DNA from 4 places in the Pseudomonas sp. A34-9 genome. Region 4 is predicted to be linked to each of the others. Evidence: predicted binding sites of a transcription regulator. Region 4 holds the regulator's gene; each other region holds the start of a gene.
The links. Region 4 encodes FliA, which starts transcription of late flagellar genes. Its sites were predicted from a motif close to CTAAAGTTTNNNNNNNNNNNGCCGNTAA; they were not measured.
Positions count from the first base shown of each region.

Region 1: a site for FliA is predicted at 859-886, ahead of flgM (flagellar biosynthesis anti-sigma factor FlgM). Genes of this name have one in related genera too.
Region 2: a site for FliA is predicted at 1,169-1,196, ahead of P3G59_RS28415 (methyl-accepting chemotaxis protein). Genes of this name have one in related genera too.
Region 3: a site for FliA is predicted at 849-876, ahead of P3G59_RS19255 (methyl-accepting chemotaxis protein). Genes of this name have one in related genera too.

Region 1 is NZ_CP119967.1:4,840,893-4,843,093, reverse strand. It holds gene P3G59_RS21595 (flagellar protein FlgN) at 1-448, opposite strand, end outside; gene flgM (flagellar biosynthesis anti-sigma factor FlgM) at 497-823, opposite strand; gene flgA (flagellar basal body P-ring formation chaperone FlgA) at 973-1,734, opposite strand; gene P3G59_RS21580 (chemotaxis protein CheV) at 1,817-2,201, shown strand, end outside.
Region 2 is NZ_CP119967.1:6,309,330-6,311,530, reverse strand. It holds gene P3G59_RS28425 (NorM family multidrug efflux MATE transporter) at 1-38, opposite strand, end outside; gene P3G59_RS28420 (LysR substrate-binding domain-containing protein) at 198-1,118, shown strand; gene P3G59_RS28415 (methyl-accepting chemotaxis protein) at 1,302-2,201, shown strand, end outside.
Region 3 is NZ_CP119967.1:4,332,044-4,334,244, reverse strand. It holds gene P3G59_RS19255 (methyl-accepting chemotaxis protein) at 1-808, opposite strand, end outside; gene P3G59_RS19250 (Na+/H+ antiporter NhaC family protein) at 1,066-2,201, shown strand, end outside.
Region 4 is NZ_CP119967.1:1,897,345-1,899,545, reverse strand. It holds gene P3G59_RS08480 (protein phosphatase CheZ) at 1-310, opposite strand, end outside; gene P3G59_RS08475 (chemotaxis response regulator CheY) at 329-700, opposite strand; gene fliA (RNA polymerase sigma factor FliA) at 867-1,607, opposite strand; gene fleN (flagellar synthesis regulator FleN) at 1,604-2,201, opposite strand, start outside.

The DNA.
Region 1 (2,201 bases), 2.9 Mb from region 4:
GCGGTATGGCAGGTTTGGCAAAAGTACCGCTGGCGTTATAAAGCGCCGGCGCTTCGCCACCGGTGAGGATCTTCAACTGATTGGCCGTGGCGGCCTGCTGGATCTGAATGGACTGGCCATTCTTGACGTTGGCGGCCTGGCACTGAGCGATCAGATCGGTCAATGCATCGCCTTGCGTCAGCAGCTGCTCGCCAATGCTCGACTGGCTGGCCAGTTGCTCAAGACCTGTGCGATCGGTCGGCAGGTTGAGGCTGGCGAGGATCTCGCTGCGTTTGCGGCCATGCTGTTCAAGCAGAATGATCAATGCCTGTTTGTGCGCCAGAATTTCTTCCAGCAGAGGCATGTCGCGACCATGCAACGCGAGGGATTCGGTTTGCAGCAACTCCAGCAATTGTTGAGCTGGAGCAAAGTCGTCGTTGATCAATTGCAATAAATTAGTGTCGTGCATGGCTGGCCTTGGGTGTTAAGCGTCCAAAAGCCTCGCGCCGGCAAAGGCCTAGCGCTGGGCTTCGAAGTTGAGCAGTTTGCTGGCTACACGGTTGCTGTCGACTTTATAGCTGCCATCGGCAATCGCGGCTTTCAACTCGGCCACGCGGGCTTTGTCGACAGCAGGCTGATCGCGCAGCTTGTCAGTGACCTTCTGCAACTGTTGAGCCTCATTGCTGAGGTGTACCGATTCCCCGCTTTTTGCGGTACTGGCCGGTTCGGCCTGGGTATTCAGCGGCGCGGAGGTGCCGGTTTCGGCGGTTTCCTTGGCGTTGCTGGTACGTGTACTGCCCGTAAGTGACGAGGAGCTGTTCAAACGGCTGAAATCGATGACCATGATAAAAACCTCTGGGAATTTGGACGCTTGCCATGTTTTCGGCCATCCCCTGGAAAACTTTAGGCACATTTACTCATGAGCCTTGCATGCGCCGACGCGTGTCCTGCTGCGGCACAGTTTAGGGAACAGCCGGGGTCAGCGCCAGTTTTCTACATCGCGACTTCCACTTGGCCGGGCGCGGTGACTTGCGCCTTGATGACCCGTTGCGAGTTGAGGTTTTTCACCCGGATCTGTTCTTTCAAACCGCCATTGGCCAGCGCTTCACCGGGCATGCGCACGGCGAGTGTGCCGCTGCGCGCAGTGATGACCACTTGATCGCCCTTGCGAATGACTTCGGCCTGTTCCAGATGAACCAGGGTAATGACCTGATCGGCTACCGTTGGTCGGGTTAATTTCTGCCCGATCGCTTCGTCTACCGAGGTCAGAAAGCCTTGATTGATCTGGCTGATGTCGCGTTCGCGCAAGGTCACGTCCTGCGGCTCGATAATGCCGGCACGTTTGAGCGGTCGCGTGGTGGTCACGATCTCGCGAAACAGGCGGACTTGAGCGGGCACGAACACGGTCCAGGGCGAGGCGCCCTCACAGCGAACCTTCACGGTAACCCGGCCCAACGGACGTGCCGGGCTCTCCAAAGTCGCTGTCAATTCCTTGTCGCACATAGGCATGCGCATACGGGGGTCGAGCTGGTTAACTTCGATTTCGTAGCGGCCTTCCGTTTGACTGGTAGCCAGATAGTCTTCTACGGTGAACTCAAGAAAGCCCTGAGTGACGCCGATAAGCATGTCAGGCAAGGTAACCGCATCAGCAATGGCAGGGCTGCCAGCGAAAAAGCAGCAAATGGCGCACGCAGTACAAAGCCCTCTGCGAAGAGGCGATGTCAGGCGTCGGAAAAATGTCGTTTGAGCGTTCATACGGGTTAAAAAGCAAGCGCCGTGCCGTTTAGCAATGAATGTGCGTCGCAACAACACTTGGCGTTGGTGTAGGAGTCTGGGCATGGCTGGTGTAATGGATTCGGTGAACCAGCGCACGCAACTGGTAGGGCAGAATCGCCTGGAGCTGTTGTTGTTCCGTCTCGACGGCCAGCAGCTCTATGGAATCAACGTGTTCAAGGTGCGGGAAGTGTTGCAGTGCCCGTCGCTGACGTTGATGCCCAAGTCCAGTCCTGTCGTGTGCGGGGTGGCAAATATCCGGGGGGCGACCATTCCGATCCTTGATCTGGCAATGGCCACCGGTTCCGGAGCGTTGAAAGACAAGAACAACCCGTTCGTGATCATCACGGAGTACAACACCAAGACCCAGGGTTTCCTGGTCCGCTCGGTGGAGCGCATCGTCAACATGAACTGGGAAGAAATACATCCACCACCCAAGGGCACGGGTC
Region 2 (2,201 bases), 2.1 Mb from region 4:
AGGATGGCCCAGAGTTCGATACGCACAGGATGCTGCATGGTCATCACCACTCGATTTTCAGAGGGAACAGAAGACCGTCGATTCTCGGCGCTTGGCAGGCTTTGCACAAAGGGATAAAAAGGATGGGTGGCATGAGTAAAACTCATCCTGGTGTGATTCTGTCCGTTTTGCTGCATCCCGCTGCAGGAGCCTTGTGTATGTCCCGTCGACTTCCTCCGTTGTATGCCCTGCGCGCATTCGAAGCTGCAGCACGGCACAGCTCGTTCACCCGTGCGGCCGAGGAGTTGTCGATCACCCAGAGTGCGGTGAGCCGGCACATTCGTACGCTCGAAGATCACTTCGCCTGTCGGCTGTTTCAGCGCAGCGGGCGCAATCTGCAACTGACTGAAGCCGCGCGGTTACTGTTGCCCGGCATCCGCGAAGGCTTTGGTGCACTTGAGCGGGCCTGCAATACCTTGCGTGCCGAGGACGACATCTTGCGTATGAAGGCCCCGTCGACCCTGACCATGCGCTGGCTGTTGGCGCGACTCAGTCGCTTTCGTCACTTGCAGCCGGGCAACGAAGTACAACTGACCAGCGCCTGGATGGATGTGGACTCGGTGGACTTCAACGATGAGCCGTTCGACAGCGCAGTACTGTTGAGTGACGGGCATTTTCCGCCGGACTGGGAGGCCAGCCTGCTCTTTCCTGAAGAGCTGATTCCAGTGGGTGCACCAGACCTGCTGAATGATCAGCCATGGGATTTGGCTCGACTGGCTTGCACCGAATTACTCCACCCGACGCCTGACCGTCGCGATTGGCGCAGTTGGCTGGAGCATATGGGGCTGTCCGATCAGGTGTCGCTCAAGGGCGGGCAGGTGTTCGATACCCTGGAGTTGGGCATGATCGCGGCGGCGCGCGGCTACGGTGTGTCGATGGGCGATTTATTGATGGTCGCCGAAGACGTGGCGCAAGGACGACTGAGCCTGCCGTGGCCGACGGCGGTCGCCAGCGGACTGAATTATTACCTGGTGTGGCCAAAGACCCGTCCCGGAGGTGAACGTTTGCGCCGCCTCAGCGACTTCCTGCAAGGCGAAGTCCGCGCCATGGAGCTACCAGCGGTTGCGCGCTTGAGCTGAAACGTTCGAGCCGCCACAATGCCGGCCTTGTGCCATAACCCTGTTGTTCGCTCAAGTATTCGGTTCTACCGCCGAATACGTGCATGTGGAACCGACGTGCCGGTATCCACGATTCACCCCCACTATTAGAAATTATCCGAGCTGCGATCAAGGAGGATCGGAAAGTTCGGCCAGGAGCTGTCCATGTCTCAACCTCGCGCTCGGATCGCCTCGCAGCTGGGCCTCGCCCTCGCTGTGATTCTGGCGGTCGTCATCAGCGGCAGTACGGTCTTTGCTTTGCGTTCGCTGGATACCGCCAACCTTGCTACCCGTGAAGAGCATCTGGCCAGTGAAGCGCGGCTGCTGGCCGACCAACTGAGCACCTTCCACGGCACGCTGCGTGAAAGCACCCAGCGCCTGAGCGGGTTGTTCGAAAAGCGCTTCAGCGCAGGTTTGAGCCTTCACGCCGATGAACCGGTGACGGTGGCTGGCACCCAGACCCCGGGCCTGCATCTGGGCAGCGAAGTGCTGAACAACAACTTCAAGGAAGTCGACGAGTTCAAGCAGATGACCGCCGGCGTCGCCACGCTGTTCGTGCGCAGTGGCGAAGACTTTGTCCGCGTCAGCACTTCGCTGACCAAGCAGGATGGCACGCGCGCCATCGGCACCTTGCTCGACCACGCGCACCCGGCTTATGCGAAGTTGATGGCGGGCCAGGGTTATGTCGGTCGCGCCTTGCTGTTTGATCGTTCCTACATGACTCAGTACACGCCCGTGCGAGACGGCAGCGGCAAGGTGATCGCGGTGCTGTTCGTTGGTTTTGACTACACCGACGCGCAGAACATCCAGTTCGACAACCTCAAGCGCTTCCGTATCGGCCAGAGCGGTTCGTTGGCGTTGCTGGATGAGCAAAACAAATGGCTGGTCGCCCCGGCGGGCGTGCAAGCGCTGGATCAGGCGGTTCCGGTGATCAAAGGTCTGGCGGCTAAACCGGGCAAGGGTGAGTTCTGGAGCGACCGCGCCGAAGACTTCTACAGCATCGCCGTCCCGTTCGATGGCGGGCCGTGGTCGGTGGTGGCGAGCATGCCGAAAACCGAGATTCGC
Region 3 (2,201 bases), 2.4 Mb from region 4:
CGGCGGGGCTGATGATGCTCACGGCGGTCTGGCCGTCGTAGAGCTTTTTGCTGGCGCCCTGACTGATCGCTTGCAGGCTGTTGAGGTTGATGTCGACCGACAGCGAAGCGATGACTTTACCGTTGACCATCAGCGGAAAGACGATGCTGGTCATCAGCACGTTTTGCCCGTCGATCACATAGAAGTACGGTTCGATCACGCACGGCTTGAGCGTAGCGCGAGGGCAAGTGAACCAGGCGTTGGCGGCCTGGCCGCTGGGGCCGGTGCTGGTGTCGGCCATGTCGCTTTCCGGCAGGGCCATCGAGGTGACTTTGCCCGGGGTCGGTTGCGACCAGTACAGGGCGAAACGGCCCTTGTCATTGCTGCCGAGTTCAGCTTGCCCTGCAAACAGTTCGTCTTTGCCGTCCAGTGCGTTGGCTTCAAACACCAGCGACAGGCCGAGCAGATCCGGGTTGGCTTGCAGCGCCGATTTGACCTGACGGGTCATGTCTTCGCGCAGGTCGAAGGCATCGAGGAAGCGCTTCTCGGCCTGTTCGCGCAGGAACAGCACCTGCCGCGAAAAGCCGTGGCCGTACTGATAGGCGTCCATGAATTGCTGGCGAATGCCGGCGGCCTGCACTTCACCTTGCGACTCGATGCGCGCCTGCGCCGACTCGGTGAGCATTTCCATACTGGAAGCTTTCACCAGTTCAGAACTGTGCTCCATGCGATACAGCGAAAGACCCACCAACAGGGTCACGATACCGGCCAGGCAGAGGCCGGCGAGCAGGGTGATTTTCCATTGGATGGAAAGTTGTCTGAGCGACATGGAGACGTCCTTATTCGATAAATATCTGAGACTTTGCACTTTAACGGCCCAAGAGCAGCTTTCTTGAGCTTCCAGCCGCAAGCTGCAAGTGAAAAAACGCAAAAGCTTGCCGCTTGTGACTTGCAGCTTGCCGCTGCTTCATTCACAGTGCGCGCCCTTCTAATAAGACCCTCTTTGCAAATCCGCCGGTGAACCGTTGGCGGACTCATCCTGTCTGGCGGCCGGTTTTCCACCGCAGTGTTTTTTGAGGTAATGAAATGAATGCAGTCATAGCGGCGGTCGGCGTCATGCTGGTGCTCAGCCTGTCCCGCGTGCACGTGGTGATCGCTCTGATCGTCGGCGCGCTGGTCGGCGGTCTGACCGGTGGCCTGGGCATCGACGCCACGCTCAAGGCGTTCAACAGCGGCCTGGGCGGCGGCGCAACGGTGGCGTTGTCCTACGCGTTGCTCGGCGCTTTCGCCGTGGCGATTGCCAAGTCTGGCCTGGCCCATGCGCTGGCCGACAAGGCGCTGGCCATGGTTGACCGGCAGCATTCGAGCGGCGGTGGCAGCGTCAAATGGCTGCTGATCGGCCTGTTGTGGGTAGTGGCGATCGCCTCGCAGAATATTCTGCCGATCCACATCGCGTTCATTCCGCTGCTGGTGCCGCCCCTTTTATATGTACTGACCAAGCTGCAACTCGATCGCCGCCTGATCGCCTGCGTCATGACCTTCGGCCTGATCACCCCGTACATGGTGTTCCCGGTCGGCTTCGGCAATATCTTTCTCAACCAGATCCTGCTGGCCAACGTCAGCAAGGCCGGCGTCGACATCAGCCAGATCAATGTCATGCACGCCATGGCCATTCCGGCGCTGGGCATGGTCTTTGGTCTGCTGATGGCGGTGTTCTTCAGCTATCGCAAGAAGCGCGTGTACGACCTGGAGAAAATTGAACAGGTCGAGCAGGTCAGCGTTGCCTACAACCCGAAAACCATCGGTATCGCCGGCCTGGCCATTGCGGCCGCGTTCATCATTCAACTGCTGCTGGACTCGATGATTATCGGCGCGCTGGCCGGTTTTCTGATCTTCTCGGCATCGGGCATTGTGAAGTGGCGTGAAACCGACGACCTGTTCACCGAAGGCATGAAGATGATGGCGATGATCGGCTTCATCATGATCTCGGCCTCAGGGTTCGCCGAAGTGCTGAAAGCTACCGGCGAGGTACGCTCGCTGGTTGAAAGTGCGGCAGCGTGGATTGATCACAGTCAGGCCATTGGTGCGCTGTTGATGTTGCTGGTGGGTTTGATGGTGACCATCGGTATTGGCTCTTCCTTCTCGACCGTGCCGATTCTGGCGGCGATTTTCGTGCCGTTGTGCGTGCAACTGGGCTTCAGCCCGATGGCCATCGTGTGCAT
Region 4 (2,201 bases):
TGGTGCGGTTGGCCGCGGCCTCTGTCAGCTTGACCACATAGCCCAGGCGTTCGGTGGCGTCGGTGATTTGCGACACTTCCTCGGCCTGCGGCATGTTCGGGTCGATCTGGAAATTGACGATCGCACTGTGCAGTTCACGTGTGAGCTTGCCGACTTCCTGATACAGGCCACGGTCACGGGTCTGATTGAGCTCATGGATCAGTTGCACAGCGTCGCCGAACCTGCCTTTTTCAAGGCTTTCGACCAGTTCGACCGCGTGTTTTTTCAGGGTCGACTCGAAATCGCCCTGTGAAGATTCGTTATGCTCCATAGCTCCCCCGCGCGTTCATCAGCCGATGCGTTCGAAAATCTTCTCGATTTTGTCTTTCAACGCCTGAGCCGTGAAAGGTTTGACTACGTAGCCGTTTACACCGGCCTGAGCGGCTTCGATGATCTGCTCGCGCTTGGCTTCTGCAGTCACCATCAGTACGGGCAGGTGCTTGAGTTTTTCATCGGCACGTACGTGGCGCAGCAGGTCGATACCGGTCATGCCCGGCATGTTCCAGTCCGTTACCAGAAAGTCGATGCTTCCGCTGTTGAGCACTGGAATGGCAGTCACGCCATCGTCAGCCTCGACGGTGTTGGTGAACCCAAGATCGCGCAGCAGGTTCTTGATGATCCGCCGCATCGTTGAGAAGTCATCAACGATGAGGATTTTCATGTCTTTGTTCAATTCGACCTCCAAGCAGTCTTAAACGCGCCCAGCACCTGGACGCGCCACTTCAATCAATCGGCGCAGCACTCGAAGACTGTCTGGAGCACAACAGAGCAAGACCGGTGCCGTTCATCACCGCACCAGCCTCGTTCGCAGTGTCCCCACACTGCCTTCAGCGCGCTCGCCACTCCCCCAAACGCCCCCGCAAACGGGCCGCGCACTGGCTGTGTAACTGGCTGACCCGCGATTCACTGACGCCAAGGACTTCACCGATCTCCTTGAGGTTCAGCTCTTCGTCGTAGTACAGCGCCAACACCAGTCGCTCACGCTCCGGCAAATTGGCAATCGCGTCCGCCAGCGCTGCCTGGAAACGTTCATCTTCCAGATCGCGTGACGGCTCCATATGAGCACTGGCGCCATCCTCGTGCAGCCCTTCGTGTTCGCCGTCCTGCAACAGGTCGTCGAAACTGAACAGGCGGCTGCCCAAGGTGTCATTCAAAATCCCGTAGTAATCGTCGAGACTCAATTGGAGTTCGGCCGCAACCTCGTGATCTTTAGCATCACGGCCGGTTTTAGCTTCAATTGAGCGAATCGCGTCGCTGACCATACGGGTATTGCGGTGAACCGAGCGTGGCGCCCAATCCCCTTTGCGCACTTCGTCGAGCATCGCGCCGCGGATTCGTATGCCCGCGTACGTTTCGAAACTGGCGCCTTTGCTGGCGTCGTATTTGGTCGAGACTTCGAGCAGGCCGATCATCCCGGCCTGGATCAGGTCTTCGACCTGCACACTCGCCGGCAAGCGTGCCAGCAAGTGATAAGCAATGCGTTTGACCAGTGGCGCGTAACGCTCGATCAGTTCGTACTGCGCGTCACGTGCCGACTTCTTGTAGTAGTTCATACCGCTTGCGGTCATAGCACGGGCCCTGCCGTTTGCTGCACGAGGCGCTCGACAAAAAATTCAAGGTGGCCACGCGGGTTGGCGGGCAGCGGCCAGGTGTCGACCTTCTGCGCGATCGCCTTGAACGCCAGCGCGCACTTGAAACGCGGGAAGGCTTCGTACACCGCACGCTGCTTCTGCACCGCTTTGCGCACGCTTTCGTCGTAAGGCACGGCGCCGACGTATTGTAGGGCCACGTCAAGGAAGCGATCCGTGACCTTGGTCAACTTGGCGAACAGGTTGCGCCCTTCCTGCGGGCTCTGCGCCATGTTGGCCAGCACGCGGAAGCGGTTCATGCCGTAGTCGCGGTTGAGCAGTTTGATCAGCGCATACGCGTCAGTGATCGAGGTCGGCTCATCGCAGACCACCAGCAACACTTCTTGCGCGGCGCGTACGAAACTGACTACCGAGTCACCAATACCCGCAGCGGTGTCGATCACCAGCACGTCGAGATTGTCGCCGATGTCGCTGAAGGCCTGAATCAGGCCGGCGTGTTGCGCCGGGCTCAGGTGGACCATGCTCTGCGTGCCGGACGCGGCCGGGACGATGCGAATGCCACCCGGGCCTTGC